DNA from 2 places in the Glutamicibacter mishrai genome. Region 2 is predicted to be linked to the other one. Evidence: riboswitches for the same ligand, from Rfam matches in the RefSeq annotation. Region 2 holds a riboswitch; the other holds the start of a gene.
What was found. A riboswitch is a leader RNA that binds a small molecule or an ion and turns the genes downstream of it on or off. The one in region 2 is predicted to bind S-adenosylmethionine.

Region 1 (4,207 bases), 330 kb from region 2:
AGTACCGGGTTGATGAAGTACACCTTGTACTTGGACGAAGACAGCAGGTAGGTCGCGACGAAGTAGCTGGCACGCGAGGGCTTGTTCGATGCGCCCACGATGGCAATGGTCTTGGTGTCGCGCAGGATGCCCAGACGCTCGGCTGCGCCCGGACCTTCCCAGGTGCGTTCGGTGGTGCTCATTAGTTAGCTCCCTTCGGTGCGGCAGGAATGGCGCAAGCTGCACCGTCATAGGTTGGTGCCGCGAATTCTTCGGCAGAACCAGCAACGGCTTCCTGCGAAGCGGTTAGTGCCTGATCCAGATCCCAAAGGATGTCCTCGACATCTTCCAGACCCACCGACAGGCGGATCAGGTCTTCTGGAACGCCGGCGGCAACCAGCTGGTCAGCGCTCAGCTGCTGGTGTGTGGTGGACGCTGGGTGCAGCACCAAGGTGCGGGCATCACCGATATTGGCCAGGTGGCTGGCCAGCTGCAAGGCTTCGATGAACTTGGAGCCGGCTTCGCGCCCGCCCTTCACGCCGAAGCTGAAGACCGAGCCGACTCCCATCGGCAGCAGTTCCTTCGCGTGCGCATGCTGCGGGTGCGATTCCAGGCCCGCGTAGTTCACGTAGGTGACGCGCGGGTCTGCTTCGAGCCATGCGGCAACCTGCTTGGCATTGGCCAAATGGTTGTCCATGCGCTGAGGCAGGGTCTCCAGGCCCTGCAGCAGCTGGAACGCCGACTGGGCTGGCAACGCCGGGCCGAAGTCGCGCAGTTGTTCGCTGCGCAGCTTGGTCAGGAAGCCGTACTCGCCGAAGTTGGCCCACCAGGAGACATTGCCGTAGCTGGCTACCGGTTCGGTCATGGCGGGGAACTTGCCGTTGCCCCAGTTGAACTTGCCGGATTCCACCACTACGCCGCCAAGGGTCGTGCCGTGGCCGCCGATGAACTTGGTTGCCGAGTGGATCACGATATCGGCACCGTGCTCGATCGGCCGCAAGATATATGGGGGAGTGAGCGTGGAGTCGACGACCAGCGGAATCAGGTGGCGGTGCGCCACCTCGGCCAGGCCCTTGAGGTCGGCGATATCGCCCGAAGGGTTGGCTACCACTTCGGTGTAGACGGCCTTGGTGTTCTCCTGGATGGCGGCCTCGAAGTCGGCTGGATCATTGGAGTCGATGAAGGTGGTGTTGATGCCGAAGCGGCGCAGTGAGACGTCCAGCTGAGTGATGGTTCCGCCGTAGAGCTTGGAGGAGGCCACGATGTGGTCCCCGGCCTGGGCAAGGGCGGCGAAGGTGACGAACTCGGCGGCCATGCCCGAGCCGGTGGCTACTGCGCCGATGCCGCCTTCCAGGGAAGCCATGCGCTCCTCGAAAGCAGCGACGGTCGGGTTGCCGATGCGCGAGTAGATGTTGCCGTACTTCTGCAATGCGAAGAGGTTGGCTGCGTCATCGGCATCTTTGAAGACGAATGAGGTGCTCTGATAGATGGGCACTGCGCGGGCGCCGTGCTCGGCATCGGGGGTGCCACCGGCGTGCAATGCGCGGGTGCGGAATCCAAACTGATGATCTGCCATGATGGCTTACGACTCCTTGTCGATTGGGTTTTCGCGATTCACCGCTAGGCGGTGGCGCGATCGAGGCAGGAATCCCGGAATCAATGTCGCTTCCTGTTTTTGCTTAAACAGGAAAAGCGGCTGCATCGTTTCTGGCGGTAGCACCGTAACCACCGGATGTGGCAGGTTGCTGCGGCTTCATCGAACCAGATCTCTCAGCCGCTCGGGATGGTGTAATAATCTTCGCAACATGACCGTTCGTGACCTAACTATGAGTCGTAACGTTGCGTATTGGACGTAATATCGGAGATTCTTCGATATCCATGCTCGCCGGTACGCTGGACTCATGGATACTGCGCTGGTGTTGATCAGACACGGACTGACCGATTGGAATCTGGCTGGCCGCCTTCAAGGGCGTACCGACATTCCACTGAATGACACCGGACGCGGACAAGCCCGCGGTGTCGGCCGCGAATTGGTAGGCCAGGGCTTCTCCTTGATCCTCGCTTCCCCTCTGGGCCGGGCCCAGGAAACCGCCGCATTGATTGCCGAGGAATTAAACGCAGAAACCGGCCAGCCGGTCCCGGATCTCATCGAACGCGGATTCGGGCCGTTGGAAGGCCGGATCATGGCCGAGGTCTCCGACGAGGAATCAGTGTCGTTGCAGTCCCAGCTCGAACCCATCGACGATATCCTGCGCCGGGCGATTCCCGCTTTGATTGACCTGTCGGTGGAACATGCCGGCAAGAAGGTGGCCGTGGTGAGCCATGGCGCAACCATGCGCGCCATCCGCGATGCACTGGCTGGAACCAAGCTGCCACGAGGCGTGGAAAACGGCGAGATCATCCAGATCAATATCCAACGCCTCAACGAGCTGGCTGAAGAACTCGATTTGGTCAGCTGCTAGGACCTGGAAGTTTTCTTCTCCGGAACCTCACACTTTTGCAGCGCACTGCGTTTACATGGTGAAAGCCCGTCAAGGCGCCAAACTTCAGGAGAGCCATGCAAGTACCCTTTGAGCGGATAGTCCAGGATTATGGGCTGAACGTATTACGGGTTTGCCGTGCCTTGCTTGATGAGCACCGCGCCCAGGACGCCTGGTCCGAGACCTTCCTTTCCGCGCTCAAGGCCTATCCGCAGCTGGCGGATGATGCCAATGTCCTCGCCTGGCTGGTGCGTATCGCGCGCAACAAGGCCATCGATGAACTGCGCAGGAACAAGCCGGAGATCCTTGACGATCACCAGCAATGGGACCACGCTGACGGCCAACCGGATCTTGGGCTGGAGCTGGAGAACCTCCAGCTCTGGCAAGAGGTTGCCCAATTGCCCCAGAAACAACGGCTGGTAGTCGGGTACAGGTATCTCGGCGGGTTGAGCTATGCGCATATAGCCCATCTGGTTTCCGGGACTGAGGCCGCGGCTCGGCGTGCAGGCAGCGACGGGATCAAGAACCTTCGCCGGATACTCGGCGACGACACACTGTGGCAGGAGCAGTCATGACTGACTCAAGAATCAACCCAACCGCAACCGGAGAAGAAACCGCGCTTTTGGAAAAACTGGGCAATGAACTTCGGGCCAAGGCGCAGGCCGAGGAACTGCTCGACGTTTCCTACCGCATCGTTGATAGCCCGGTAGGCTCGCTGCTTTTGGCCAGCACCACGGCTGGCCTGGTGCGGGTGGCCTTCGAAACCGAAGACCACGACAAGATCCTTGAACTGCTCGCTCAAAAACTCAGCCCGCGAATCCTCAAGGATCCTTCGCGCCTGGATGCCGTGGCCAGGCAGCTGGACGAGTACTTTGCCGGAACCCGGCACAATTTCGACGTGCCCTTGGACCTCAAGCTCTCCACTGCCTTCCGCCGCCAGGTTCAGCTGGAGCTGGGCGAGATCGGCTACGGGCATACCTGGAGCTACTCGCAAATGGCCGAGCGCATCGGCAACCCGAAGGCCGTACGCGCCGTCGGGTCAGCCTGCGCGACCAATCCGATCCCCATCGTCCTGCCGTGCCACCGGGTGCTGCGCACTGATGGGTCATTAGGCGGATACCTGGGCGGACTGGAAGCGAAAACAGAATTGCTGAAGCTGGAAAATCCGGACTTCGGTGGTGCGCCGGGCACGCTGTTCTAGAGCCCGGCTCAGTTGTTTTCGCGGATGCGCTTCAGGGAGAGCTGCAGCTGGGCAGCGGTCTGTTCTCCCAAGCCCAGCAGCGGAATCATCGCTTCGGCTTGAAGCAGCAGGTGCTCCCAGCCGTCGGAATATTCCAGGCCCTGGTCTATGGCCGACTGGATTGTTCCCGTGACGTGCTTGCCGTACACGAAGTCATAGACAAAGGTTCCAGGCGTGAGCCGGGTTTTGCCCCAAGGCGCTGGGTCTTCTGGATACTTGCCGATGGGTGTGGCATTGATGATCAGCGAGGCTTGCGTGGCTGCTTCGGCAACGTGCGAGAAATCCACGGTCCTGCCCCGGATTCCCATGCCATTGGCCAGGGACAACAGCTCTGCTGCGACATCCTGGTTTCGGTCCGTGATGGTGACGGTGCCGATGCGCCCCTTGAGCGCAACCAGCGCGGCCCGAGCGGCGCCACCTGCGCCGAGCAGCAAAACGTGATCATGGGATTTCGCGGCAAGCCTGTTTTCTACGGCAATCAGATCAGTGTTGTAGCCGTGGAGCTGAT
Region 2 (4,207 bases):
CGACACTGCCGGCGCTTTCAATCATCGAGGCGTACACCCCGCCATGGACTACGCCCCACGGGGTGTGGTGGTCCTCGTTCAAGTCGGCATGTCCGTGCACGGACGTGGCGGTGATGTCGTCAAAGACCAATCCGATGCTCTCGGTGAAGCGGCTGGTCTTATCGGGGATTCGAGGTTCGGGCGAATTCATGGGTGACTCCAAAAGTGTTAGGCGCTGGGCTGCTGCTCAATAGCCTGGGCTCTTAATACATTCTTTTGCACTTTACCCGTAGAAGTCCTCGGCAGATCCTGCGGGAAGATGATGGTGCGCGGGACCTTGTAGCCGGCCAGCTTTTCACGGGCGAAGCTGATCAGCGTCTGGGCATCAAGACTCGAGCCGCTGGCGCGAATCACGTAGGCCACCGGGCGCTCGCCCCACTTCTCATCGGCCACGCCGACCACGGCCAGATCCAGCACCTCGGGGTGCGAGGCCAGGGCCTGCTCCACCTCGATGGTGGAGATGTTCTCGCCGCCGGAAATGATGATGTCCTTGGCGCGGTCACGGACCTGGATATAGCCGTCAGGGTGCATTACGCCCAGGTCGCCGGTGTGGAACCAGCCGCCGCGGAAGGCTTCCGAGGTGGCGGCATCATCGCGGTAGTAGCCGATCATCACCATATTGCCGCGCAGTACGATCTCGCCCATGGTGGATCCGTCCGCGGGAACATCGACCATGTTCTCATCGACAATGCGGGCTGATTCGCCGGTGATCATGCCAACGCCCTGGCGGGCGAGCTTCGCGGCCCGGGCAGGAGGGTCCAGCTCATTCCATTCATCCTGGTATTCGCAAACCGTATAGGGGCCGTAGACCTCGGTCAGGCCGTAGACGTGGACCACCTCGATGCCCAGTTTCTGGAGCTTGGAGATGATGGCAGGGGACGGCGGGGCACCGGCCGTGGTGATCCGCAGCGGGGCATCGAGCTGATGAGCGCGGGAGGAATCGGCGATGATCGAGCAGACGGTGGGTGCGCCGCACAGATGGGTTGTATCCAGCTGCTCAATGGCATCCCAGACTGCATCTTCACGGACCGCGCGCAGGCACAGGTGGGTGCCACCAGCGGCTGTGACGGCCCATGGGGTGCACCAGCCGTTGCAATGGAACATCGGCAGCGTCCAGAGGTATCGGGTGGCCGCGGTGAAGCCCTGATGGTGGGCTTCGCCTAGCGAGTTCAGGTAGCTGCCTCGATGCGAGTAAAGCACGCCCTTGGGTTTTCCGGTGGTGCCCGAGGTGTAGTTCAAGGTGATCGGTGCGCGTTCGTCAGCGATCGCGTACCCAAGCCGTTCATCCGAGGCGGCGGACAGCAATTGCTGGAGCGTGCCGTCTACTGCAACGTCGGGGCGTGGCCCGGTGAACTGGTCATCGGTGATTTCAATCAGGGCCTGGAGCGTGGGATTGTCCCGGCGCAGGTTCTCGGTGTTCTCCAGCAGTTCGGTGTCTGCGAACAGCAGCTTGGCTTCGGAATGATCCATGATGTACTGCAACTCGTGGGCTGATAGCCGCGTATTCAAGGCGATGAGCACCCCGCCGGCCAACGGAACCGCGTAGTGGGCCATGAGCATTTCCGGAGTGTTCGGTGCCAAAACGGCCACTCGATCCCCGGGCTCGATGCGTGAGGCGAGGACTTGGGCGAAACGCTGGACGTGCGTTTCAAGTTCCCGGTAGGTATAGCTGCGCGTCCCATGGACGACGGCAGTCTTCCCTGGATAAACCTCTGCGGAGCGTTCAAGAAAGCGCAACGGGGTTAGCTCGGAATGGTTGGCCTGGGTATCTACCATGGAGGCATCCTTCACTCATCATCTCTGGCAACGGTGACAGGCAGTACGGGTGTGACCCGGAACACTGCGACTTCCATCGTTGCATGAACCTCAGCGTCAAAGTAAGAAACTTGGTTTCATTACGGTAGACGGCTCGGTAAAAACGGTGAAGGTGCAAAAGGCGATGAACTCCAACGCTTGCCATAAGTTAATGCGTTACGACGAAGATCACATATTTTTGGGTCGTCGCGGCAGCGATCAGAGGCTGTTTTGACGAATAAAAGACTGTTTTACTCCCTCGAATCAACGTAGTAGTCGAATATTTTGTTGAATATTGCGATTTGCGAAGTGAATTGTTTGACGGTGATTCGTCATGAGCCATATCGTTTTAAACAGAATCAAGAGCATCAGCTAAAAGCCCTGGCTTGCTGATCGGCAACCCTCTCAACGGTAGTGGGGTGCTCCAGGTGAGGATTCGGTTCTGCTCCAAATGGCGTCAGAACAAGTACCGCGCACGGCGTGAAGCCTCAGTGATAAGCAAGTTTGGAAGCATCCGAACCGACAAGTCCACTGGGTCTGACGCGGTGGGCAAGACCCGAAGGAATCGAGCCATGTCATTGAATCGTGAACTTGACCCGCTAACCCTACGTAAGGTTTTCGCTCAGCATCCCTCTGGAGTGGCCGCTCTGTGCGCAGAGGTGGATGGAGTAAAAACCGGCATCGTTGCCTCCTCATTCACCGTCGGCGTTTCACTGGAGCCGGCACTTGTTATGTTTGCGGTCCAGAAGTCTTCCAATACCTGGCCTAAGCTGCGCGGTGCCAGCCATATCGGAGTCTCAGTGCTCAGCGACCAGAATGGCGGAGTCTGCGCGCAGATTGCTTCGAAAAACGGTGATCGATTCCGCGGCGTCGATACGGTGACCTCCGATCAGGGTGCCTTGTTCATCGAGGAGTCCACACTTTGGCTGGAAACGTCTATTTACAACGAGGTTGAGGCAGGGGACCACTGGGTTGTGCTCTTGGAGGTGCATGGGCATCACACATCGCAGCACTCGCCGCAGATCTTCCATGACTCTCGATTTCATTCAATCCCAGTTCCTGAACTCGTCTAACACTTCCAAGTAGTAGCCTCATCGAGGCCTGTTGTGGATCACCGAGGTGATCCACAACAGGCCTCGATGCATTTCTTGATGTGTTGAATGCGAAGTAATAGTTATCCACGGTGTGGACAGGCGGGCCACTGTGAAAATGTGGACTACCGTTAGACTGGCGCTGGATATTTCCTCATTTATTGAGATGACTAAGGGTTTTGCGTACCCATCTATATCCACATAGTTATCCACATGGCTGTGGGCGCAGTGTGCAGAACTGTGTGAAAAGCGCAAGAAACCCTGAATTCCGGGCGTTTTTGGCTGTTGATAACTATTCTCGATATAGCGATAGATTCAATAAAATCTCTTTCTGTCCACAGTTGTGAAAAGATGAAAGACCTAGTCAAAAGCTATTACTGTCGGGTACTTGACATTAATCCACAGGGTTCTCCCCAGTTAGTGAACAGGCTAGTCCACAGGTGAGGGTATGTTATGCACAGGAGCTGTGGATAATGGGGTTTACGTGGGTAAATATCAGCCCTACTGTTGGCCTTGGGACAGAAATATCCACAGACGTTAATCATTGAACTGTCGGTCTCAACTGACAGGATGGAACGTTGCCATCGGGCAAGGATGAATTTTCCCAGTGGGGTCAATAGGGGATGGAAGTGTCTGTAATGAGTGCTGAGCCGGTATACGAAGGACGAGAGTCCGACGCTGGGCGCAAGCCGCCACAGGATGTCGAGGCAGAGATGTCCGTGCTCGGCGGCATGATGCTATCCAAGGACGCCATCGCTGACGTTGTTGAAGCGCTTCGCGGAACCGACTTCTATCGCCCGGCCCACGAATCCATCTACGAGGCAATCATCGATTTGTACGGTCGAGGCGAGCCAGCCGACGCCGTGACCGTAGCTGACTTGCTGACCAAACGCGGTGAAATTTCCCGCGTAGGCGGAGCCGCTTACCTCCACAATCTCATTCAGCAGGTGCCCACCGCAGCCAACGCCGGCTACTATGCAGAAATCGTGCGCGAGCGCGCCGTTCTGCGCCGCCTGGTTGATGCCGGTACCCGTATCGTCCAGATGGGCTACTCGCCTGACGGCGAAGTCGACGCCATCGTCAACGAAGCCCAGGCCGAGGTCTACAAAGTCGCCGAAAACCGCAGCAGTGAAGATTATGTCCGTCTCTCGGACATCATCGAAGGCACTGTCGACGAAATCGAAAATGCTGCCAATGCCGGTGACGGCATTACCGGTGTGCCGACCGGATTCTACGAATTCGACGAACTGACCCAGGGCCTGAAGGGCGGGCAGATGATTATC

Region 1: another riboswitch for S-adenosylmethionine. It lies ahead of D3791_RS09660 (O-acetylhomoserine aminocarboxypropyltransferase/cysteine synthase family protein); the one in region 2 lies ahead of D3791_RS08090 (flavin reductase family protein).

The regions. Positions count from the first base shown of each region.
Region 1 covers NZ_CP032549.1:2,042,027-2,046,233, forward strand. Annotated here, with positions in the region: gene D3791_RS09655 (CoA-binding protein) at 1-182, opposite strand, end outside; gene D3791_RS09660 (O-acetylhomoserine aminocarboxypropyltransferase/cysteine synthase family protein) at 182-1,555, opposite strand; SAM riboswitch class I at 1,675-1,769, opposite strand; gene D3791_RS09665 (histidine phosphatase family protein) at 1,896-2,441, shown strand; gene D3791_RS09670 (RNA polymerase sigma factor) at 2,537-3,034, shown strand; gene D3791_RS09675 (methylated-DNA--[protein]-cysteine S-methyltransferase) at 3,031-3,660, shown strand; gene D3791_RS09680 (shikimate dehydrogenase family protein) at 3,669-4,207, opposite strand, start outside.
Region 2 covers NZ_CP032549.1:1,712,484-1,716,690, reverse strand. Annotated here, with positions in the region: gene D3791_RS08100 (PaaI family thioesterase) at 1-190, opposite strand, end outside; gene D3791_RS08095 (AMP-binding protein) at 208-1,815, opposite strand; SAM riboswitch class IV at 2,191-2,308, shown strand; gene D3791_RS08090 (flavin reductase family protein) at 2,406-2,906, shown strand; gene dnaB (replicative DNA helicase) at 3,563-4,207, shown strand, end outside.